One region of the Streptomyces sp. NBC_01092 genome, then DNA from elsewhere that is predicted to be linked to it. Evidence: riboswitches for the same ligand, from Rfam matches in the RefSeq annotation. Region 1 holds a riboswitch; the other holds the start of a gene.
The links. A riboswitch is a leader RNA that binds a small molecule or an ion and turns the genes downstream of it on or off. The one in region 1 is predicted to bind S-adenosylmethionine.
Positions count from the first base shown of each region.

Region 2: another riboswitch for S-adenosylmethionine. It lies ahead of OG254_RS13810 (aminotransferase class V-fold PLP-dependent enzyme); the one in region 1 lies ahead of thrC (threonine synthase).

Region 1 covers NZ_CP108659.1:4,997,652-5,009,596, reverse strand. The annotation lists gene OG254_RS22480 (ROK family protein) at 1-599, opposite strand, end outside; gene OG254_RS22475 (ABC transporter substrate-binding protein) at 710-2,014, shown strand; gene OG254_RS22470 (DUF3263 domain-containing protein) at 2,060-2,305, shown strand; gene otsB (trehalose-phosphatase) at 2,356-3,243, shown strand; gene OG254_RS22460 (trehalose-6-phosphate synthase) at 3,974-5,431, opposite strand; gene OG254_RS22455 (glucosyl-3-phosphoglycerate synthase) at 5,527-6,471, opposite strand; SAM riboswitch class I at 6,622-6,791, shown strand; gene thrC (threonine synthase) at 6,810-8,096, shown strand; gene OG254_RS22445 (MoaD/ThiS family protein) at 8,163-8,438, shown strand; gene OG254_RS22440 (cold-shock protein) at 8,889-9,095, shown strand; gene groL (chaperonin GroEL) at 9,394-11,016, shown strand; gene OG254_RS22430 (NADH:flavin oxidoreductase) at 11,282-11,945, shown strand, end outside.
Region 2 covers NZ_CP108659.1:3,082,226-3,094,170, reverse strand. The annotation lists gene ctaD (cytochrome c oxidase subunit I) at 1-1,410, shown strand, start outside; gene OG254_RS13850 (cytochrome c oxidase subunit 4) at 1,407-1,805, shown strand; gene OG254_RS13845 (Ig-like domain-containing protein) at 1,936-3,198, shown strand; gene OG254_RS13840 (hypothetical protein) at 3,293-3,694, opposite strand; gene OG254_RS13835 (heme-copper oxidase subunit III) at 3,840-4,460, shown strand; gene OG254_RS13830 (c-type cytochrome) at 4,540-5,352, shown strand; gene OG254_RS13825 (Rieske 2Fe-2S domain-containing protein) at 5,349-6,398, shown strand; gene OG254_RS13820 (cytochrome bc complex cytochrome b subunit) at 6,395-8,032, shown strand; gene trpD (anthranilate phosphoribosyltransferase) at 8,168-9,232, shown strand; SAM riboswitch class IV at 9,435-9,551, shown strand; gene OG254_RS13810 (aminotransferase class V-fold PLP-dependent enzyme) at 9,696-11,063, shown strand; gene OG254_RS13805 (glycerate kinase) at 11,018-11,945, opposite strand, start outside.

The DNA of each region.
Region 1 (11,945 bases):
GCGGCGGCCCACGCCTCGCTCACCGCCGCCGCCGACGCGAATCGCTCCAGGCAGCCGCGCTGCCCGCACGGGCAGGGGGTACCGCCCGGCCGTACGACGATGTGGCCGATCTCGCCCGCGAAGCCGTGCGCACCCGCCTCCACCCGGCCGTCGATGCCGATGGCGCCGGCGATCCCGGTGCCGAGGGGCACGAAGAAGAAGCGGTCGGCGCCCTTGCCCGCGCCGATCCGGCCCTCGGCGAGACCGCCGGTGCGCACGTCGTGGCCGAGGGCGACGGGGACGCCGCCGAGCCGCTGTGCGAGCAGCTGCCGCAGGGGTACGTCCCGCCAGCCCAGGTTGGCCGCGTAGGCGGCGATGCCCCGCTCCTCGTCGACGATGCCGGGGACGGCGACGCCGGCGGCGGCCGCGGGCTCGCCGAAGAGCCGTTCGCCGTGCGCGCGCAGCTCGGCGGCGAAGTCGAGGATGCCCTCGACGACCGCGTCCGGTCCGCGCTCGCGCCCGGTCGGGCGGCGTGCCTGGTGGAGCAGCTCGCCGCTCGGCCCGGCCAGGGCGGCCTTCATCCCGGTGCCGCCCACATCGAGGGCGATGACATGTCTCACGGGGAACAGTGTGGCTTGCGCACCCGCGAGAGGTCTAGTCCACTTACGTGGTGTAGACCTTAGGGGGCAATATGTATGACGTTTCGAAAATTCAGAACGAGAATTCGAACATGGGTGTGGCGGGGGTTTGCGTGCAGCGGCGTAGTCGGAGTCGTAGGCGTACGGGAGCGATCGCGGCGGTGTCCGCACTGGGCCTGACGGCGGCCCTCGGCGGCTGCGGGCTGGCCGGCGACTCGGGCGACGTGACGCTGCGGCTGGTCGCGGCGGACTACGGGGACAGCGAGTCGAACGGCTCCCAGAAGTACTGGGACAAGCTCGTCACGGCGTACGAGGCCGAGCACCCCGGCGTGACGGTCGACGTCACCGTGTACTCCTGGAACGACGTCGACGCCAAGGTCAAGGAGATGGTCGACGCCGGGAACGCGCCGGACATGGCACAGATCGGCGCGTACGCCGACTACGCCGCCAAGGGGCTGCTCTACCAGGCCGACGACCTGCTCTCCATCCCCGTCCAGGCCGACATCGTCGCCCAGTTCGCGGACGCGGGCCGGGTGAAGGATGTGCAGTACGGCATCCCGTTCGCCTCCTCCACGCGGCTGCTCTTCTACAACAAGACGCTCTTCGAGAAGGCCGGCATCTCCGCGCCGACCACCTGGAAGGAGCTGGCCGCCGACGCCGAGGCGCTCAAGGCGGACGGCGTGAAGACGCCGTACGCGCTGCCCCTCGGTTCCGAGGAGGCGCAGGCCGAGACGATGCAGTGGCTGCTCAGCGGCGGGGGCGGCTACACCGACAGCGACCTCGGCACCTACAGCATCGACTCCGCGGAGAACATCGCCACCTTCGACTGGCTCAAGGACAACCTGGTCGGCAAGGACCTCACCGGTCCGGTCGTACCCGGCGAGCTCAACCGGGCCGACGCGTTCTCCGCCTTCGCGGCCGGTGACGTCGGCATGCTCAACGGCCACCCGTCGCTGATGCAGATGGCCGAGAAGAAGGGCGTGAAGTTCGGCATGGTGCCGATGCCCGGCCGGGAGGGGCCGAGCAAGGTCTCCATGGGCGTGGCGGACTGGATGATGGCCTTCAAGGAGAACGGCCACGCCGACCAGGTGGGCGAGTTCCTCGACTTCGTCTACGACAAGCAGAACGTCCTGGACTTCTCCCGCGAGTACGACCTCCTGCCCGTCACGAATTCCGCGTCCACGGTGATGACGGCGGCCGAGCAGGACGCCGACCTCAAGCCCTTCCTGGAGCAGCTGCCGCTCTCCGAGCTCTACCCGGTCGGGCGGACGTCCTGGGCCGCGGTCAGCGCGGACGTCAAGAAGCGTATCGGCGCGACTGTCTCCTCCAGCGGCAGCCCGGCGGCGATCCTGGGGCAGCTCCAGTCGACGGCGACGCGGGCGGAGAGCGCCGAGTAGCCGTCGGCCGTCCGGTTGTCGGTGGCGGGGGTTACGGTGCGGGACATGACCCAGGACCAGCCCGACCCCGCCCTCGCCGACCGTGAGCGGGCCATCCTCGCTCTGGAGCGCCGGGGCTTCGCGGGCCCCGGCGCCAAGGAGCGCGCGATACGCGAGGAACTGGGTCTGGCCCCGGTCCGCTACTACCAGCTGCTGAACGCCCTGCTGGACGACCCGAGGGCCCTGGCCCACGACCCGGTGACGGTGAACCGGCTGCGGCGGATACGGCAGACGCGGCGGGCGGAGAGGTGAGGTGAGGTGAGCGAGGGGTGCGTGGCGGCCTCGCTGGATAGGGTCGGCGTATGGCCAGTGACAAGGACAAGGATCTGACCGACCCCGACTCGACCGACCCCACGACGGCCCCGCTGCCGACGCCCGTCACCCGGCCCGGCCGGGACGGGCTCGCCGCCCTCCTCGCGCGGCCCGCGCGTGCGCTGATCGCGCTCGACTTCGACGGGACGCTCGCGCCGATCGTGCCGGACCCGGAGAAGGCGCGGGCTCACCCCGACGCCCTGCCGGTGCTCGCGGCGCTCGCCCCGAAGGTCGCCGCCGTCGCGGTGATCACCGGCCGCCCGGCCGCCGTCGCCGTGCGCTACGGCGGCTTTGCCGGGGTGCCCGGACTGGAGCACCTCGTCGTGCTCGGCCACTACGGCGCCGAGCGCTGGGACGCCGTCAGCGGGGAGGTCACCGCGCCCGACCCCCACCCCGGCGTCGCCGCCGTCCGTGCCGAACTCCCCGGCGTCCTCGACACGAACGGCGCCGGGACCGGCACCTGGACCGAGGACAAGGGACACGCCATCGCCGTGCACACGCGCCGCGCGGCCGACCCGCAGGGCACCTTCGAGGCCCTGCGCATCCCCCTCGCCGACCTCGCCACCCGCAACGGCCTGATCGTCGAACCCGGCCGCCTGGTCCTGGAACTGCGCCCACCCGGCATGGACAAGGGCGTGGCGCTGACCGAGTACGTCCGGGAACTGGGCGCCGAATCCGTCCTCTACGCCGGCGACGACCTCGGCGACCTCCCCGCCTACGCGGCCGTGGACAAACTCCGCTCCGACGGCACCCCCGGCCTCCTGGTGTGCAGCGGCAGCGAGGAGGTCACCGAGTTGTCGGAGCGGGCGGACATCGTGGTGACCGGCCCACAGGGAGTCGTACGACTGCTAGGAGCACTCGCCGACCGGGCGAGCTGAACCGGGCGCCCGCCGTCCAGTAAGGGCGGTCTGCCACCGGCGCCCGTCGCTCGGGTTGGTCCGGCGGGTCGGGCGGGCTGGTTCCGGTGTTCGCCGCTCGAGCGTGCGCCACCGGGGCGTTGGCCGGGCGTTTCGTCCGGGCGGACGGCCGGTCGGTCGGGTTGATCCGGGCGGCCGCGGGTCAGGCGGGCTGGTTCCGGCGTCTGCCCGCTCGGGCCGGACCGACCGGTCAGGCGGGCTGCTCCCGGCCCCTGCCGCTAGGGCGGGCGCCGCTCGGGCGTTGGTCGGGTCGGGTTGATCCGGGCGGCCGAGGGTCAGGCTGGCTGCTGCCGGCGTCCGCCTGCTCGGGCCGGTCCGGCCGGTCAGGTGGGCCGCTTCCGGCGTCGCCGCTCGGGCGTGCGCCACCAGGGCGCTGGCCGGTCGGCTTGGTCCGGGCGACGGACGGTCGGTCGGGTTGATCCGGGCGGCCGCCGGTCCGGTGGGCTGCTGCCGGCGTCCGCCCGCTCGGGGCGGTCCGGCCGGTCAGGTGGGCCGCTTCCGGCGTCGCCGCTCGGGCGTGCGCCACCAGGGCGCTGGCCGGTCGGCTTGGTCCGGGCGACCGACGGTCGGTCGGGTTGATCCGGGCGTCCGCCGGTCAGGCGGGCTGTTCCCGGCGTCTGCCGCCAGGGCGTGCGCCGCTCGGGCGATGGTCGGGCGTTGGTCGGGTCAGGTTGATCCGTGCGACCGACGGTCAGGCCGCCCCTCCCGGCTTCTCCGTCAGCGCGTGGAGCTGGTCCAGGAACCACTGGGCTGGTGGTAGCGCGGTCGCGGCGGCCGCCAGTCGTTTTGAGCGTTCCGCTCGCTCCTCCGGCCGTACGGACAGCGCCTCGTGCAGGGCCCGTGCCGTGCTCATCACGTCGTACGGGTTGACGGGGATCGCGTCCTCGCCGAGTTCGTCGAAGGCTCCGGCCTCGCGGGACAGGACGAGGGCGCATCCCTCGTCGGACACCACCGGCATCTCCTTCGCGACAAGGTTCATGCCGTCGCGGATGGGGTTGACCAGCGCCACGTCGGCCAGCCGGTACGCGGCCAGCGAGCGGGCGAAGTCGTCCTTGACGTGGAGCACGATCGGGGTCCAAGTCGCGGTCCCGTAAGCGGAGTTGATCTCGTCCGCCAGCCGCTGCACCTCGGCCGTGTAGTCCCGGTACACCGCCAGGTCCTGCCGCGAGGGGTACGCGAACGCCACGTGTACCACGCGCTCGCGCCACTCGGGGTGGTCGTCGAGCAGCTGCCGGTACGCCAGCAGGCCGCGCACGATGTTCTTGGACAGCTCGGTCCGGTCGACCCGCACGATCGTCCTGCGGGGCGTGCCGTCCGGGGCGGTGCCGATCTCGCCCTTCAGCGTCGCCATCCGCTCCGTCACGTCGGCCTGATGCGCCCGCGCCCGCAGAAAGTCCGCGTCCGCGCCCAGACCGTGCACGCCGATGCGCGTGTCCCCGAGCCCTCCCGCGAACTGCGTGCAGCACGCCTCGAACGCGTCCGCCCACCGCCGGGTCAGGAACCCCAGCCGGTCCGCGCCGAGCATCCCGCGCAGCACCTGCCCGGCGATGTCGTCCGGCAGCATCCGGAAGTACTCCGGCGGCGCCCAGGGGGTGTGGGAGAAGTGGCCGATACGGAGATCCGGGCGCATGTCGCGCAGCATGCCCGGCACCAGCGTCAGGTGATAGTCCTGCACCAGCACCGCCGCCCCCGGCGCCGCCTGCGCGGCCAGCGCCTGCGCGAAGGCCCGGTTGTACGTCTCGTACGACGCCCACTGCCGCCGGAACTCCGCGTCGAAGACCGGCTCCAGCGGCGTCTGGTAGAGCATGTGGTGGACGAACCAGAGGACCGAGTTCGCGATGCCGTTGTACGCGTCCGCGTGCACGTCCGCCGGGATGTCCAGCATCAGCACGCCGTCCTCGCCGACCCCGCGCCGCACCGCCTCACGGTCGCCGTCGGACAGCGCCGAGCACACCCACAGCGCGTCCGCGTCCGGCCCGATCGCCGACAGCCCGGAGACGACTCCGCCGCCGCCCCGCTTGGAGTGCAGCGAGCCGTCGCCCCGCACCTCGTACGAGACCGGGCCGCGATTCGACGCGACCAGCACTTTGGCAGCACCCTGCACACCCTGCACATCCGGCGCACCCGGCGCATCCTGCGTGGAAGCCATAAGCCTCAACCTAGCCCGGCCCGGAAACGCTCAAACGTACGGTTCCGCTCTGTGGGGGGCTTCCGTACGCCCTGTATACGGCCGGTTTCCGGCGTTTACGCGACCTTCCGCGTCGCGTACTCGGCGATCTCCACCATCGGCGGCCGTTCCTCGGTGTCCACGGAGTACGTACGCGGCTCGAAACCGTCCTCGCCCCGCTCGAACTGGGTCAGGGAGGGGCGGACCATATGCCCGCGGGCCAGCCGCAGCTGCGCCGTGCGGTAGATCGCGGCGGACATCCGGCCGAGCGCCTGCCCGTCCTGGTGCCGGTGCTTGCGCACCCCCACGTCCACCTGGGCGAGCGCGTCCAGGCCCACCAGATGCAGCGAGTCGACCAGCATGCCCAGCTCGACGCCGTATCCGACGGGGAACGGGAGTTGCTCCAGCAGCGACCTGCGCGCCGCGTACTCGCCGCCGAGCGGCTGGACGAATCCCGCCAGCTGCGGCCAGTGCATGTTCAGCAGCGGGCGTGCCATCAGCTCGGTGACCCGGCCGCCCTGCCCGGCGGCGCCGCCGAGCGGACGGTCGTACATCGCCTTGACCAGGTCCACGCCCGGGTCGGTGAGCAGCGGGCCCACGATGCCGGAGACGAAGTCGGAGGAGAAGTCCTTCAGGTCGGCGTCGATGAAGCACACGATGTCCCCGCTCGTCACGAGCAGTGAGCGCCACAGGACCTCACCCTTGCCGGGCACAGCCGGGACACGGGGCAGGACGTCGTCGCGGTGCACGACCCGGGCGCCCGCCGCGGCGGCCACCTCGGCGGTGCGGTCGGTGGATCCCGAGTCGACGACGACGATCTCGTCGACCAGCGGCACCTGATGCACGAGGTCATGGGCGATGATCGCGACGATGTCGCCGACCGTCTCCTCCTCGTTGAGCGCGGGCAGCACGACGGACACCGACTGGCCCGTACGCTGCTTGGCGGCCAGGATGTGGTGCAGTGGGCGGTCGGAGACGGACCAGGAGCGACTGCGCAGCCAGCGCTCGACTTCTTCCAGCACGATCGGCGGCTCCTCACTGTCGGGACGCGATTTGTGATCCATCTCGCGGTTCGGACGGCTATCTCAACTGTCCTGGCGTTCGGTTACAGTCTTGAACAACGCGGGTGACCATCGCATGTCCGAGGTCGACCGTCGTCAACAACCGAATACCGCTCATCCAGAGGGGCAGAGGGATACGGCCCGATGAAGCCCCGGCAACCCTCCAGTCGGTTCTCGTAGATCAGCGTCGATCGTCACCGTTGATCGTCTCCGCGAGGCTCCCGGCTAGGGAAGGTGCCAAATCCGTCTCACGGCGAGATGCGTCGTGAGGAAGATGAGGAGAAAGGGCCTCGCCTCACATGGCTGTGCAGACTGTTGCAAGCACCACCGACTCCACCGTAGACCTGGGTCCCGCCGCGGCGCTGTCCTGCCGCGAGTGCGGTCACCGGGTACCCCTCGGACCGGTCTTCGCGTGCGAGGAGTGTTTCGGCCCGCTGGAGATCGCCTACGACTTCTCGGGCTACGACGCCGAGGAGCTCCGCAAGCAGATCGAAGCGGGCCCCGCGAACATCTGGCGTTACGCGCCCCTGCTGCCCGTCCCCGCGGACGTGGCGACCAAGCCGAACATCAACCCCGGCTGGACCAAGCTCGTCAAGGCCGACAACCTCGCCCGTGAGCTCGGCGTCGAGGCCGGCAAGCTGTTCGTCAAGGACGACTCCGGCAACCCGACGCACTCCTTCAAGGACCGTGTCGTCGCCCAGGCCATCGAGGCCGCCCGCGCGTTCAACTTCACCACCCTGTCCTGCTCCTCCACCGGCAATCTCGCCGGTGCGGTGGGCGCCGCCGCGGCCCGCGCCGGCTTCCGCTCCTGCGTGTTCATCCCGCACGACCTGGAGCAGGGCAAGGTCGTCATGGCCGCGATCTACGGCGGCGAGCTCGTCGGCATCGAGGGCAACTACGACGACGTGAACCGTTTCTGCTCCGAGCTGATCGGCGACCCGGCCGGCGAGGGCTGGGGCTTCGTCAACGTCAACCTGCGGCCGTACTACGCGGAGGGCTCCAAGACCCTGGCGTACGAGATCTGCGAGCAGCTCGGCTGGCAGCTCCCGGACCAGCTGGTCGTCCCGATCGCGTCCGGCTCGCAGCTGACGAAGATCGACAAGGGTCTGCAGGAGCTGATCAAGCTCGGGCTCGTCGAGGACAAGCCGTACAAGATCTTCGGCGCGCAGGCCGAGGGCTGCTCGCCGGTGTCGACCGCGTTCAAGGCCGGCCACGACGTGGTCCGTCCGCAGAAGCCGAACACCATCGCCAAGTCGCTGGCGATCGGGAACCCGGCCGACGGGCCGTACGTCCTCGACATCGCGCGCCGCACGGGCGGGTTTGTGGAGGACGTGACGGACGAGCAGGTCGTCGACGCGATCAAGATCCTCGCCCGGACCGAGGGCATCTTCGCGGAGACCGCCGGCGGGGTGACCGTGGGTGTGGCGAAGAAGCTGATCGAGGACGGTGTGCTGGACCCGAGCCTCACGACTGTCGTGCTCAACACCGGCGACGGGCTGAAGACGTTGGATGCGGTGGCCGGTACGGGGCTGACTGCGACGATTCGTCCCAACCTCGACTCGTTCCGCGCGGCGGGTCTCGTCTGATGGAGCCCCGCGCCCCTCGGGACGCCGCCTCACCCGAACCTGCACACTGACCGGAGGTCACACCGTATGAGCGTCAACGTCCGCATCCCCACCATCCTGCGCACCTACACGGGTGGCCAGGCCGAGGTCGCCGCCGAGGGTGCCAACCTCGGCGAGGTCATCGCCGACCTGGAGAAGAACCACACCGGGATCGCCGCCCGGGTTCTCGACGACCAGGGCAAGCTGCGCCGCTTCGTCAATGTCTACGTCAATGACGACGACGTGCGTTTCGAGCAGGGGCTGGAGACGGCCACTCCCGACGGTGCCGGCGTCTCCATCATTCCGGCCGTCGCCGGCGGCTGACCTGCTGACCGAATGACCGATCATTACCATCGGTAACCCAGGTTACTGAGAGTTCACCGAATTGCCCCCTCCGTGAGAGAAGCGGAGGGGGCAATTCTGTGTGGTTGAGCGAGGTACAGTTGGGGAACGTGCCGCCGATCTCCGAGTCGGTTGCCCTTGATTTTTGCCGTACGCCCGACAAGAAGTAGCCAAAGTGTGCGGGTTTTTTGCGGCTTTCGTTCCGTATGCCGGGTCCGACTTGACCTGAAGTCAACGGAATTGTCCCCACATTCCCGACCGGTCGTGCCCGGAATTCTCGTCCGATTGACCTGTTGCAGACGGCAGTTGGGCAGATACATTCAGCCGCGGTCGACGCGTTCCGGCGCACGCCCCCGACCGATGGGGGGTGAGGTCTGACCCGGATCCGCGAAGTGTGGATCTGTGCAAGGGCCAGTAATAGGGGAGTTAGGCATGGCTCAGGGCACCGTCAAGTGGTTCAACGCGGAGAAGGGGTACGGCTTCATCGCGGTCGACGGTGGTGCGGATGTTTTCGTCCACTACAGCGCGATCCAGATGGACGGGTACCGCACCCTGGAGGAAGGCCAGCGGGTCGATTTCGAGATCTCGCAGGGCCAGAAGGGGCCGCAGGCGGACATGGTCCGTCTGGCCACCGGCTGAAGCACGCGTCGACTAACAGCAGCGACGTTCTTCTTCGAAGGGCTCGCACCTCCCGGGGTGCGAGCCCTTCGCCATGCCCCCGACTCCAGGGCTCGATCCCCGAGAGCCGCTTGCACTCGCATGGGTCGAGTGCTAATCATTGCGTTAGCACTCTGAAGGTGAGAGTGACAAAGAAGGACCGGGTCGGTGAGGCCCGCAGGCCGGGTGGGGCAAGGAACCACGAGGCCGGCGAGCCGTCCGTCGCGGGCGCGGGCGCGGTCCGAAGGAATCACCCCCAGTCCTGGAGGGACCACTTCACATGGCCAAGATCATCGCGTTCGACGAGGAGGCGCGGCGCGGCCTCGAGCGCGGCATGAACCAGCTCGCGGACGCCGTGAAGGTGACGCTCGGCCCCAAGGGCCGCAACGTCGTCCTCGAGAAGAAGTGGGGCGCCCCCACGATCACCAACGATGGTGTCTCCATCGCCAAGGAGATCGAGCTCGAGGACCCGTACGAGAAGATCGGCGCCGAGCTGGTCAAGGAAGTCGCCAAGAAGACGGACGACGTCGCCGGTGACGGTACGACCACCGCGACCGTTCTCGCCCAGGCCCTGGTCAAGGAGGGCCTGCGCAACGTAGCCGCCGGCGCCAACCCGATGGCCCTCAAGCGCGGTATCGAGAAGGCCGTCGAGGCCGTCTCCGCCGCTCTCCTTGAGCAGGCCAAGGATGTCGAGACCAAGGAGCAGATCGCCTCCACGGCCTCCATCTCCGCCGCCGACACCCAGATCGGCGAGCTCATCGCCGAGGCCATGGACAAGGTCGGCAAGGAAGGCGTCATCACCGTCGAGGAGTCCCAGACCTTCGGTCTGGAGCTGGAGCTCACCGAGGGTATGCGCTTCGACAAGGGCTACATCTCGGCGTACTTCGCCACCGACATGGAGCGGATGGAGGCGTCGCTCGACGACCCGTACATCCTCATCGCCAACTCCAAGATCGGCTCCGTCAAGGACCTGCTCCCGCTCCTGGAGAAGGTCATGCAGTCGGGCAAGCCGCTGCTGATCATCGCCGAGGACGTCGAGGGCGAGGCCCTGTCGACCCTGGTCGTCAACAAGATCCGCGGCACCTTCAAGTCCGTCGCCGTCAAGGCCCCGGGCTTCGGTGACCGCCGCAAGGCGATGCTGAACGACATCGCCATCCTCACCGGTGGCGAGGTCATCTCCGAGGAGGTCGGTCTCAAGCTCGAGAACACCTCCCTGGACCTCCTTGGCAAGGCCCGCAAGGTCGTCATCACCAAGGACGAGACCACCATCGTCGACGGTGCCGGCTCCTCCGAGCAGGTTCAGGGCCGGGTCAACCAGATCCGCGCCGAGATCGAGAACAGCGACTCGGACTACGACCGCGAGAAGCTCCAGGAGCGCCTGGCGAAGCTCGCGGGCGGCGTGGCCGTCATCAAGGCCGGTGCCGCGACCGAGGTCGAGCTCAAGGAGCGCAAGCACCGCATCGAGGACGCCGTGCGCAACGCCAAGGCGGCCGTCGAGGAGGGCATCGTCGCCGGTGGCGGCGTGGCCCTGCTGCAGGCTTCCGGTGTCTTCGAGAAGCTGGACCTGGAGGGTGACGAGGCGACCGGCGCCAACGCCGTGAAGCTCGCCCTGGAGGCCCCGCTCAAGCAGATCGCCGTCAACGGTGGTCTGGAGGGTGGCGTCGTCGTCGAGAAGGTGCGCAACCTTCAGGTCGGCCACGGTCTGAACGCCGCGACCGGCGAGTACGTCGACATGATCGCCGAGGGCATCATCGACCCGGCGAAGGTGACGCGTTCCGCGCTGCAGAACGCCGCGTCGATCGCTGCGCTGTTCCTGACCACCGAGGCCGTCATCGCCGACAAGCCGGAGAAGGCCGCCGCGCCTGCCGGTGGCGGTATGCCGGGCGGTGACATGGACTTCTGATCGACGTCGGGGGCCTGGCCTCCGGTTGATCAACGTCCTTTTGCCGAGGGCGGCACCTCCTGTTGCGACAGGGGGTGCCGCCCTCGGTGTTTTGGCGGGTGCGGGTGGTGCGCGACCAGCCCCCACGCACCCGTACTCGCTCGCGAAACCCATCCCCCTCCTTGGGAATGCGCAGCCTCACACGCATCGTTGCTTAATGTGGTGCAACAATGCGTGTGCACATACCAGCCGGTATAGACAAAACCCCCTCCCCAGGAGCTCCTACGTGACCGTCACCCAGCCCGCCGCCGCCCGTGCGGCCCAGATCCTGTCCCGGCCGACCGTGATCAACGGCCTCACCGTCCCGAACCGCATCGTGATGGCGCCGATGACCCGGATGTTCTCGCCGGGCGGTGTGCCCGGTGCCGACGTGGAGTCGTACTACTCGCGGCGGGCCGCCGCCGGAGTGGGACTGATCGTCACCGAGGGGACGTACGTCGGGCACGAGTCCGCCGGGCAGAGCGACCGGGTGCCGCGGTTCCACGGGGAGGAGCAGCTGGCCGGGTGGGCGAGGGTCGCGGACGCGGTGCACGCCGCGGGCGGGACGATCGTGCCGCAGCTGTGGCACATCGGCATGGTGCGTCAGCAGGGGCAGCCGCCGTTCGCCGAGGCCCCTGCCGTCGGTCCCTCGGGTCTGCGCATCGGCGCCGACGAGGCCACCGGCAAGGCCATGACCCGACAGGACCTGGACGACGTGATCGGCGCCTTCGCCGAGGCCGCCGCGGACGCCGAGCGCATCGGCTTCGACGGTGTGGAGATCCACGGCGCCCACGGCTACCTCGTCGACCAGTTCCTGTGGTCGGGCACCAACCGCCGCTCGGACGCCTACGGCGGTGACCCGGTCGCCCGTACCAAGTTCGGCGCGGAGATCGTGGCCGCCGTACGCGAGC
Region 2 (11,945 bases), 1.9 Mb from region 1:
ATCATGCCGCTGCAGATCGGCGCGCCGGACGTGGCGTTCCCGCGGCTGAACATGTTCGCCTACTGGCTGTACCTGTTCGGCTCGCTCATCGCGGTGGGCGGCTTCCTCACCCCGGACGGCGCCGCCGACTTCGGCTGGTTCGCCTACAGCCCGCTGTCGGACGCGGTCCGCAGCCCGGGCATCGGCGCCGACATGTGGATCATGGGTCTGGCCTTCTCCGGCTTCGGCACCATCCTCGGCTCGGTCAACTTCATCACCACGATCATCTGCATGCGCGCCCCCGGCATGACCATGTTCCGCATGCCGATCTTCGTGTGGAACGTGCTGCTGACGGCCGTCCTGGTCCTGCTCGCCTTCCCCGTCCTCGCGGCGGCGCTGTTCGCGCTGGAGGCGGACCGCAAGTTCGGCTCGCACATCTTCGACGCGGCGAACGGTGGAGCGTTGCTGTGGCAGCACTTGTTCTGGTTCTTCGGGCATCCAGAGGTGTACATCATCGCGTTGCCGTTCTTCGGCATCATCAGTGAGGTCATCCCGGTCTTCTCCCGCAAGCCGATGTTCGGCTACATGGGTCTGATCGCGGCGACCATCGCCATCGCGGGTCTGTCCGTGACGGTGTGGGCGCACCACATGTACGTCACCGGCGGTGTGCTGCTGCCCTTCTTCTCCTTCATGACGTTCCTCATCGCCGTCCCCACGGGCGTGAAGTTCTTCAACTGGATCGGAACGATGTGGAAGGGCTCGTTGTCCTTCGAGACACCGATGCTCTGGGCGGTCGGCTTCCTCATCACCTTCACCTTCGGTGGTCTGACGGGCGTCATCCTGGCTTCGCCGCCGATGGACTTCCACGTGTCCGACTCGTACTTCGTGGTGGCGCACTTCCACTACGTCGTGTTCGGCACCGTCGTCTTCGCGATGTTCGCCGGCTTCCACTTCTGGTGGCCGAAGATGACCGGCAAGATGCTCGACGAGCGGCTCGGCAAGATGACGTTCTGGACGCTGTTCGTCGGCTTCCACGGCACCTTCCTGGTCCAGCACTGGCTGGGCGCCGAGGGCATGCCGCGTCGTTACGCCGACTACCTCGCGGCCGACGGCTTCACCGCCCTGAACACGATCTCGACGATCAGCTCGTTCGTCCTCGGCGCGTCGCTGCTGCCGTTCTTCTACAACGTGTGGAAGACCGCCAAGTACGGCAAGAAGGTCGAGGTCGACGACCCGTGGGGCTACGGCCGCTCGCTGGAGTGGGCGACTTCCTGCCCGCCGCCGCGGCACAACTTCCTCACTCTGCCGCGGATCCGTTCCGAATCCCCGGCGTTCGACCTGCATCACCCTGAGATCGCCGCTCTCGACCAGCTCGAGAACGCCCCTCACGGTGAGAAGGCCCTGGCTGGTGGCAAGGAGGCCGGCAAGTGAAGGTCCAAGGCAGGATGTTCATGTGGCTGAGCGTCTTCGTCCTCGCCATGGCGGTTGTCTATGGCGTCTGGTCGAAGGAGCCGGCCGGTACCACGGCCCTCTTCCTGGCGTTCGGTCTGTGCATCATGATCGGCTTCTACCTGGGCTTCACCGCCCGGCGGGTCGACGCGGGTGCGCAGGACAACAAGGAAGCGGACGTCGCGGACGACGCCGGCGAGGTCGGGTTCTTCAGCCCGCACAGCTGGCAGCCGCTCTCCCTCGCGATCGGAGGCGCCCTCGCCTTCCTGTCGATCGCGATCGGCTGGTGGCTGATGTACTTCTCGGCGCCGCTGATCCTGGTCGGCCTCTGGGGCTGGGTCTTCGAGTACTACCGCGGTGAGAACCGCACCCAGTAACACGAGCTGAGCTCATCGGGAGCCCGGACACTCCGTCAGGAGGTCCGGGCTCCCTCGTTTGCCGTAATCGGCATCGCCCATACGTGTCACTCGGCGCGCCGCCGTTGACGCCGCTTCCTAGCGTGAAGCCATGAGCAAAATACCGAGCAAGAGCACCGTCATAGGCTGCACGCTCCTGCTGATAGCGCTCGGCGCGAGCGTGGCCGGCTGCAGCAGCGACGGCAACCCGCTGTCCGCCGAGCCGTACGACGCGGCCGACCAGATCGCCTTCAACGGCCCCTCGGGCGACGGCGAGAAGGCCGACCCCGACAAGCCCCTGGAGATCACCGCCGCGGACTCCGACGGCCGGATCACCGACGTCACCGCCAGGGACGCCGCAGGGCGCTACGTCACGGGCGAACTCTCCGCCGACGGCACCAGGTGGCACAGCACCTCTCCGCTGGCCGCCAACGCCCGCTACACGGTCCGCGTGAGCACCGAGGACGAGGACGGCGCCCCCGGCCGCAAGGTCCTCACCTTCGACACCAGCAAGCCGACCAGCAAGAAGCACCTGACGGTGACGTTCGGCCCCAAGGCGGGCAAGTACGGCGTCGGCCAGCCCATCACGGCCGAACTGAGCCGGCCCGTCAAGGACAAGAACCAGCGGGCGACAGTCGAGCGGGCCCTGAGGGTCGACTCCATCCCCGCGGTGGACGGCACCTGGCACTGGGTCGACGACAAGGAACTCCACTACCGGCCCAAGGAGTACTGGCCCGCCGGTGCCACCGTCCGGGCCCGCAGCGACCTGGACGGCGTCAAGGTCAGCGACCGCGTCTGGGGCGGCAAGGGCAAGCCCCTCAAGGTCACCATCGGCGACCAGGTCATCGCCGTCACGGACGCCGCCACCCACCAGTTGACGCTCTACCGCAACGGCGAGGAGGTCAGGTCCATACCCGTCACCACGGGCAAGCCCGGCTTCGAGACCCGCAACGGCGTCAAGGTGATCCTGGGCAAGGAGTACTTCGTACGCATGCGCGGCACGAGCGTCGGCATAGCGGAAGGCTCCGCGGAGTCCTACGACCTACCGGTCTACTACGCCACCCGGGTGACCTGGAGCGGCGAGTACGTCCATGCCGCCCCCTGGTCGGTCGGCTCCCAGGGCTACGCCAACGTCAGCCACGGCTGCACCGGCATGAGCACCGCCAACGCCGAGTGGTTCTTCGACAACGTCCGCGAGGGCGACCTCGTCAAGGTCATCAACTCGAACGGCAACACGATGGAATCGTTCGGCAACGGCTTCGGCGACTGGAACCTGCCCTGGAAGAACTGGCGGGGCGGCAGCGCCCTGGTGGCGGGCACCCCGGACGGCCCGAGCCCGGCGGAGCGGGCAAGACTGAGGCCACAGAGCATCTAGACCGACGGGCGGGCGACCCACCCAAGGGGCGCGGGGAACTGCGCGACCAGCCCCCACGACCCGCAGCCGCCGGATTACCTGCTGAACCGAGCTCCTAGGCGCTCTGCAACCTCTTGCTGCGCAACAACGCAGCCAACGCACCGGCGAACTCCACCGGCTCCACAGGCAACGTCACAGCCGCCTCGGCCCGACTCCACGTGGCCAGCCACGCATCCTGCGGCCGCCCCATCAGCACCAGCACCGGCGGACAGTTGAACACCTCGTCCTTGATCTGCCGGCACACCCCCATGCCCCCCATGGGCACGGCCTCACCGTCCAGGACGCAGACATCGATCCCGCCCTTGTCCAGCTCCCTGACGACGGCCGCAGGGGTCGCACACTCCACGAACTCCACGACGGGAACGTCCGGAGCGGGCCGTCGCCCGGTCGCCAACCTCACCTGCTCACGGGTGTTGGAGTCGTCGCTGTAGACCAGCACCGTGGCGGTCGGCTGCATTGTTCCTCCGTGACATCAGCGTCGTAAGGACAGGCCCGTTGGGCCGGATGCTACTCCCTTGAACACCACGTCAACACCGGTACGACAGGGGAAGACACTCCGAACGGCACCCCCCGGAGTGAGGGCGGGATAAGCGACCGACATAATGTCGGTCGTGGCGACAGCAACGACAGTAGAAACCGGGCACGCGCACCCGTCGGTCAACCGGCCGAACCTCACCAGCGTCGGAACCATCATTTGGCTGAGTTCCGAGCTGATGTTCTTCGCGGCCCTCTTCGCGATGTACTTCACCCTGCGATCGGTGACGGGGCCCGAGTACTGGGAGTCACAGGCCGAGGCCTTGAACTTCCCGTTCTCGGCGACGAACACCACGATCCTGGTGCTCTCCTCCCTCACCTGCCAGCTCGGCGTCTTCGCCGCCGAGCGCGGTGACGTGAAGAAGCTCCGGGGCTGGTTCATCGTCACCTTCATCATGGGTGCGATCTTCGTCGGCGGTCAGGTGTACGAATACACCGAGCTGGTCAAGCACGAGGGCATCTCGCTCTCGTCCGGCCCGTACGGCTCGGTCTTCTACCTGACCACCGGCTTCCACGGCCTGCACGTGACGGGCGGCCTGATCGCCTTCCTGCTGGTCCTCGGCCGCACCTACGCGGCCAAGAGGTTCACGCACGAGCAGGCGACCGCCGCGATCGTCGTGTCCTACTACTGGCACTTCGTCGATGTCGTCTGGATCGGCCTCTTCGCCACGATCTACATGATCAAGTAGTCGGGCCCGATCCCGCGCGCGTTCCACAACGCACCTTCCAGAAGCATCGACGCAGAAGATCCTGACACCGGGGTAATCCGTGAAAAAGCTCTCCGCACGACGACGCCATCCGCTGGCGGCGGTCGTCGTCCTACTCCTCGCGCTGGCGTGCACGGGGGGGCTGTACGCCGTGTTCGCTCCCGCGGACAAGGCGCAGGCCGAGGAAACCGCCCAGTCCCTCACGATTGAAGAGGGCAAGAAGCTCTACGCCGTCGGCTGCGCCAGCTGCCACGGAACCGGCGGTCAGGGCACCTCCGACGGTCCGAGCCTTGTCGGCGTCGGCGCTGCCGCCGTCGACTTCCAGGTGTCGACGGGCCGTATGCCGGCCGCCACCTCCCAGGGCGCCCAGGTCCCGGCGAAGAAGAACATCTACTCGCAGGCCGAGATCGACCAGCTCGCGGCGTACATCGCCTCGCTGGGTCCCGGTCCGACCGTCCCGACCGAGGAGCAGTACGGCCCCGAGGGAGCGGACATCGCCAAGGGCGGCGAGCTCTTCCGCAACAACTGCGCCCAGTGCCACAACTTCACCGGCAAGGGCGGAGCGCTGACGAAGGGCAAGTACGCACCGACCCTCGAGGGCGTCGACCCGAAGCACATCTACGAGGCCATGGAGACCGGCCCGCAGAACATGCCGTCCTTCCCCGACACCACGCTGTCGGAGCAGAACAAGAAGGACATCATCGCGTACCTCCACGCGGTCAACAGCGACGAGACGGTCAATCCGGGTGGTCTGGAGCTGGGCGGCCTCGGGCCGGTCAGTGAGGGCCTCTTCTCCTGGATCTTCGGTCTCGGTGCCCTGATCGCCGTCGCCATCTGGGTCGCCGCTCGGACCGCAAAGGCCAAGAAGTCATGAGTAGCCAAGACATTCCAGAAGAGAACCTGCCCGCTGAGCAGGACGCCAACGTCGCGGTAGCGGACGAGAAGAACCCCTTCGCGGACCCCGGACTGCCGCCCCACGAGCACCGGGTCCAGGACATCGACGAGCGGGCCGCCCGGCGGTCCGAGCGCGCGGTCGCCCTGCTGTTCACGGTCTCGATGCTGGCCACCGTGGGCTTCATCGCCTCGTACGTGACGATCCCGCACGACAAGTCGGTCTTCGTCTTCCCGATCGGTCACCTCAACGCGCTGAACTTCGCGCTGGGTCTGACCCTCGGTGCGGCGCTGTTCTGCATCGGCGCGGGCGCGGTCCACTGGGCCCGCACCCTGATGTCCGACGAAGAGGTCGCCGACGACCGGCACGCGATCGCCGCGGAGCCCGAGGTCAAGGCCAAGGTCATGGCCGACTTCAAGCAGGGCGCCAAGGAGTCCGCGCTGGGTCGCCGCAAGCTGATCCGCAACACGATGTTCGGTGCGCTGGCCCTGTTCCCGCTCTCCGGCGTCGTCCTGCTGCGTGACCTCGGCCCGCTGCCCGGGACCAAGCTCCGCCACACCCTGTGGTCCAAGGGCAAGCTGCTCGTCAACATGAACACCGACGAGCCGCTGCGTCCCGAGGACGTCGCGGTCGGCTCCCTCACCTTCGTCAAGCCGGAGGGCCTGGAGGAGCACGACCACGACTTCCAGAACGAGATCGCCAAGGCGGCCCTGATGATCATCCGGCTCCAGCCGGACGACATCAAGGACAAGCAGGAACTCGACTGGTCCTACCAGGGCATCGTCGCGTACTCGAAGATCTGCACCCACGTCGGTTGCCCGATCTCCCTGTACGAGCAGCAGACGCACCACGCGCTGTGCCCCTGCCACCAGTCCACCTTCGACCTCGCCGACGGTGCCAAGGTCATCTTCGGCCCGGCCGGTCACCCCTTGCCGCAGCTGCGCATCGGTGTGAACGACGAGGGCTACCTCGAGGCGCTCGGCGACTTCGACGAGCCCGTCGGTCCTGCATTCTGGGAGCGCGGATGAGCACTACAGAGACCACCGAGTCCCGCTCTCGCGGGAAGGCGCCGGCCGGCGAGCGCGTCGCCGACTGGGCCGACGGCCGACTGGGGATCTACTCCCTGGCCAAGGCCAACATGCGCAAGATCTTCCCCGACCACTGGTCGTTCATGTTGGGTGAGGTCTGCCTCTACAGCTTCATCATCATCATCCTCACGGGTGTGTACCTGACGCTGTTCTTCCACCCGTCGATGAACGAGGTGGAGTACCACGGCTCCTACGTCCCGCTCCAGGGACAGCTCATGTCGGAGGCGTTCAGCTCCACGCTGCACATCTCCTTCGACGTGCGCGGTGGTCTGCTCATCCGGCAGATCCACCACTGGGCGGCGCTGATCTTCCTCGCCGGCATGTTCGTGCACATGATGCGCGTGTTCTTCACGGGCGCGTTCCGCAAGCCGCGTGAGATCAACTGGCTGTTCGGCTTCCTGCTGTTCGTCCTGGGCATGTTCACCGGTTTCACCGGTTACTCGCTCCCCGACGACCTGCTCTCCGGCACCGGTGTCCGCTTCACCGAGGGCGCGATCCTGTCCATGCCGATCGTCGGCACGTACATCTCGTTCTTCCTCTTCGGCGGCGAGTTCCCGGGCGTCGACTTCGTGGCCCGCTTCTACTCGATCCACATCCTGCTGCTGCCGGGCATCATGCTCGGCCTGGTGGTCGGCCACCTGATCCTGGTCTTCTACCACAAGCACACGCAGTTCGCGGGCCCCGGAAAGTCCAACAAGAACGTCGTCGGCATGCCGCTGCTGCCGGTCTACATGGCCAAGGCCGGAGGCTTCTTCTTCCTGGTCTTCGGTGTCATCGCGGTCATCGCGGCGATCGCGCAGATCAACCCGATCTGGGCCATGGGCCCCTACCGGCCGGACCATGTGTCCACGGGCGCCCAGCCCGACTGGTACATGGGCTTCGCCGAGGGTCTGGTCCGGTACATGCCGGGCTGGGAGGTCAACTTCTGGGGTCACACGCTCGTCCTGGGCGTGTTCATCCCGCTGGTGCTCTTCGGCCTGGTGCTGATGGCGATCGCGGTCTACCCGTTCATCGAGTCCTGGGTCACCGGCGACAAGCGCGAGCACCACATCCTGGACCGCCCGCGCAACGCCCCGACGCGTACCGCGTTCGGCGTCGCCTGGGTCACGGTGTACATGATCGGCCTGGTCGGCGGTGGCAACGACCTGTGGGCCACCCACTTCCACCTGTCGATCAACGCGGTCACCTGGTTCGTCCGGATCGGCTTCTTCGTCGGACCGGTCCTCGCGTTCATCATCACCAAGCGGATCTGCCTCGGCCTGCAGCGCCGGGACAAGGACAAGGTGCTGCACGGCCGCGAGTCGGGCATCATCAAGCGCCTGCCGCACGGTGAGTTCATCGAGGTGCACGAGCCGCTCAGCCAGGACGCGCTGCACACCCTCACCGCGCACGAGCAGTACCAGCCGCTCGAGATCGGCCCGACGGTCGACGAGAACGGCGTGGAGCGCAAGGTGAAGGGCTCCGAGAAGCTGCGCGCCAAGCTCAGCAAGTCGTACTTCAGCGAGGACGGCCAGATCCCCAAGCCGACCGTCGAGGAGTACAAGGAGATCACGAGCGGCCACGGCCACCACTGATCGCTGCGCACGCCACGGTTGAGGGCCCCGTCCGTTGTACGGACGGGGCCCTTCGCCGTGCCCCGGGGCTGGATAGGGTGGACCTCGTTGAGACTCGTGTCCCGTAGTGCGGGACGCCTGACCCTGGAGCGGCTTATGAGCGCTGTGACCCCCGCCGGAGGCGACACCGCGGCGGCCCGCTCCTGGCCCCTGCTGCTGAACGGCCTGCTGGCCGGCCGGGACCTGTCCGCCGACGACACCGCGTGGGCGATGGACCTGATCATGCGAGGCGAGGCGACGGACGCGCAGATCGCCGGGTTCGTGGTGGCACTGCGGGCCAAGGGCGAGACGGTGCAGGAGATCACCGGGCTCGTCCGGACGATGTACGCGCACGCGAACGTGATCGAGGTGCCGGGACCGACCGTCGACATCGTCGGCACAGGCGGCGACGGGGCGAAGACCGTCAACATCTCCACGATGTCGGCGATCGTCATCGCCGGCACCGGTGCGAAGGTCGTCAAGCACGGCAACCGGGCGGCGTCGTCGGCGTCGGGTGCCTCGGACGTGCTGGAGAAGCTCGGCGTCAATCTGGAACTGCCGGTCGGGCGGGTGGCCCGGGTCGCCGAGGAGGCCGGGATCACCTTCTGCTTCGCGGTGAAGTTTCATCCGTCGCTGCGCCATGTGGCGGCCGCGCGCGGGCAGTTGGGCATCCGGACGACCTTCAACGTGCTCGGTCCGCTGACCAACCCGGCGAAGGTGCGGGCCCAGGCGGTCGGCGTGGCGGACCCGCGCATGGCTCCGATCGTCGCGGGCGTCTTTGCCGAGCGCGGCAACTCCTCACTGGTGTTCCGCGGCGACGACGGCCTCGACGAGCTCACCACCACGGCCACCTCGCGGGTGTGGGTCGTACGCGACGGCAAGGTGACCGAGGAGGCCTTCGACCCGCGCGACGTCGGCATCGAACTGGTGCCGGTGGAGGCGCTGCGGGGCGCTGACGCGTCGTACAACGCCGATGTGGCGCTGCGCCTGCTGAACGGGGAGACGGGGCCCGTACGGGACGCCGTGGTGCTCAACTCGGCCGCCGCGCTGGTGGCGCTGAACCCGACCGATGCCCCGCTCACCGAGCAGATCCGCGCCGCCATGGTGAAGGCGGCGGAGTCGATCGACTCGGGGTCGGCGAAGCGGACGCTCGACCGGTGGGTGGCCGCGAGCAACGCCTGAGCGCTCCGCTGGGTGTGCCGTGATATGCCGTCGTTCGGCTGCGGCGCCGTCGTGGCTGGTCGCGCAGTTCCCCGCGCCCCATCAGGGCGTTGCCGAACCGCAATGGACTTCGCCTGACCCGCTTAGGCCGCACGGGCTTGTCGTCCCGCGATCCGGACACGGGTTGCGGGACGACGATCATTTCGCGTACGTTCCTGTACCAGGTCATGAGTGACAGTCATGAGGCCCCGGCCGACTGTCCGGCAACCCTCCGTCCGTGGCGGGGTGCCCCGGGTGAAGACCAGGCCGTAGGCAGCGAGGTCTACGGCAAGCGCGGGCCCCTCTCGAAACCAGGGGTCCTGGTCGTTCGAGGGAGTCTTCCGTGAGCAAGCGAATGCGATAGGGCCGCAGAGCCCCGCCTCCGCACACCCTTTTCTCTTTCTCGCATGCCCCTCAATCGGCATGCCCCTCACGGGAGTTCGCCATGTCTGCCTCCACCGCTGCCGCCGACCAGTCCGTTTGTGCCTCTCTGCCCGTTCTGGGCCGTGATGTCACCGTCCCGCTCGTCACCGGCGGCGAGGTCACCTACGCCGCGCTCGACTACGCCGCCAGCGCCCCCGCCCTGCAGCGCGTCTGGGACGACGTGGCCGCCTACGCGCCGTACTACGGCAGCGTCCACCGCGGTGCCGGGTACCTCTCGCAGCTCTCCACCGACCTGTTCGAGAACGCCCGCCGGACCGTCGCCGAATTCCTGGACTGCCGCGCCGACGACCAGCTGGTCTTCACCCGGTCCACCACCGACTCGCTGAACCTCCTCGCCGCCGCCCTCCCGGCCGACTGCCAGGTCTTCGTCTTCGAGACCGAGCACCACGCCTCCCTGCTGCCCTGGCGCGACGCCCGCGTCACCTATCTCAACGCGCCCCGCACCCCCCGCCAGGCCGTCGAGACCCTGGAGCGCGCCCTCGCCGAGCGCGACCCCTTCGGCCCGGCCCTGGTCTGCGTCACCGGCGCCTCGAACGTCACCGGCGAGCTGTGGCCGGTCAAGGAGCTCGCGGCGGCCGCGCACGCGCACGGCGCCCGGATCGTGCTCGACGCCGCCCAGCTGGCCCCCCACCACCCGGTGAGCGTGCGTGACCTGGACGTCGACTGGGTCGCCTTCTCGGGCCACAAGCTGTACGCCCCGTTCGGCTCCGGCGTCCTCGCCGGCCGCGCCGACTGGCTGCGCGAGGCCGAGCCGTACCTCGCGGGTGGCGGCGCCAGCCGCAAGGTCTCCCGGCGCGAGGACGGGGGAGTGGACGTCGACTGGCACGACAGCGCCGCCCGGCACGAGGCCGGCTCCCCGAACGTCATCGGCGCCTACTCCATCGCCTCCGCCTGCAAGGCGCTGACGGAGGCGGGGTTCGACAGCCTGGTCGCCCGTGAGCAGTACCTGATCGAGAAGGTGCAGGCCGGTCTCGCCGAGGTGCCGGCCGTCCGCATCCTCTCCCTCTTCGGCGACGACGCCCCGCGCGTCGGCGTCATCTCCTTCGTCGTCGAGGGCTGGAACAGCTCCCACTTCGCCGCCGCCCTGTCCGCCGAGTACGGCATCGGGGTGCGGGACGGCCTGTTCTGCGCCCACCCGCTGGTGCGGACGCTGCTCGGCAGTGACCCGCAGGCCCAGGGCGAGTGCGGGGCCCCGGAGGCGGCGCCGGGAGAGAAGTCCCTCAACGCGATCCGGGTGAGCTTCGGCGCCGGTACGCCGGACGAGCACGTCGAGCGGTTCGTGAACGCCGTGAAGGAGCTCGTGACGGACGGCGCCCGGTGGAACTACCGCACCGAGGACGGCCGTTGCGTGCCGGACACCTCCGCGTGAGCCGGTAGCCGGGCGCCCAGCAGGATCATCCGCAGGGCGCGCTCGGTCGCGTCCGTGAGGAGCTCGGAGGCCCGCACGAGGGCCTCCGCCAGAGCCATCGGCGCCGGCAGGATCCCGCTGAACGCGTCGACGCCGGGCACGTCCCGCGCGCCCTCGCTCAGCGTGCCCGCCAGCACGAGCACCGGGCGGCCGTACAGCTTGGCCCGGCGGGCCACCTCGGCCGGGACCTTGCCGTGGGGCGTCTGGTGGTCCAGGGCGCCCTCCGCGGTCACGACGAGGTCGGCGCGGGCGAGGCGGGCGTCGAGGTCGAGGTGGTCGAGGAGGACGTCGAAGCGGGGGAGCAGGCGGGCGCCGAGTGCAGCGAGCCCGGCGCCCAGGCCGCCGGAGGCTCCGGTGCCGGGGCCGCCGTACAGGTCCGTGTCCAGGACCCCCAGGTCACGGGTGAGGACCCGCGCCCAGTTCTCGAGGCCTGCCGACAGCTCCTCCACCTGCGCGGGCGTCGCGCCCTTCTGCGGGCCGAAGACGCGGGCCACGCCGCGCTCGCCGCACAGCACGTTGTACGGGTTGCAGGCGACCAGCAGGTCGACGTCCCGTAGGCGCGGGTCCAGGCCGGACGGGGCGATCCGGGCCAGCCTGGTCAACTCGCGCCCTCCGTGCGGGAGTTCGAAGCCGTAGGCGTCCAGCAGCCGGGCGCCGAGGGCCTGGAGCGCGCCCGCGCCCCCGTCCGACGTACCCGAGTCGCCGCAGCCGATCAGGATCCGCCGTACGCCCGTGTCGAGCGCGGCGCGGATCAGCTCGCCGACGCCGTACGTCGTCGTGGCGCCCGGGTCGCGCAGGGCGCGCGGCACGAGAGACAGTCCGGCGACCGCGGCCATCTCCACC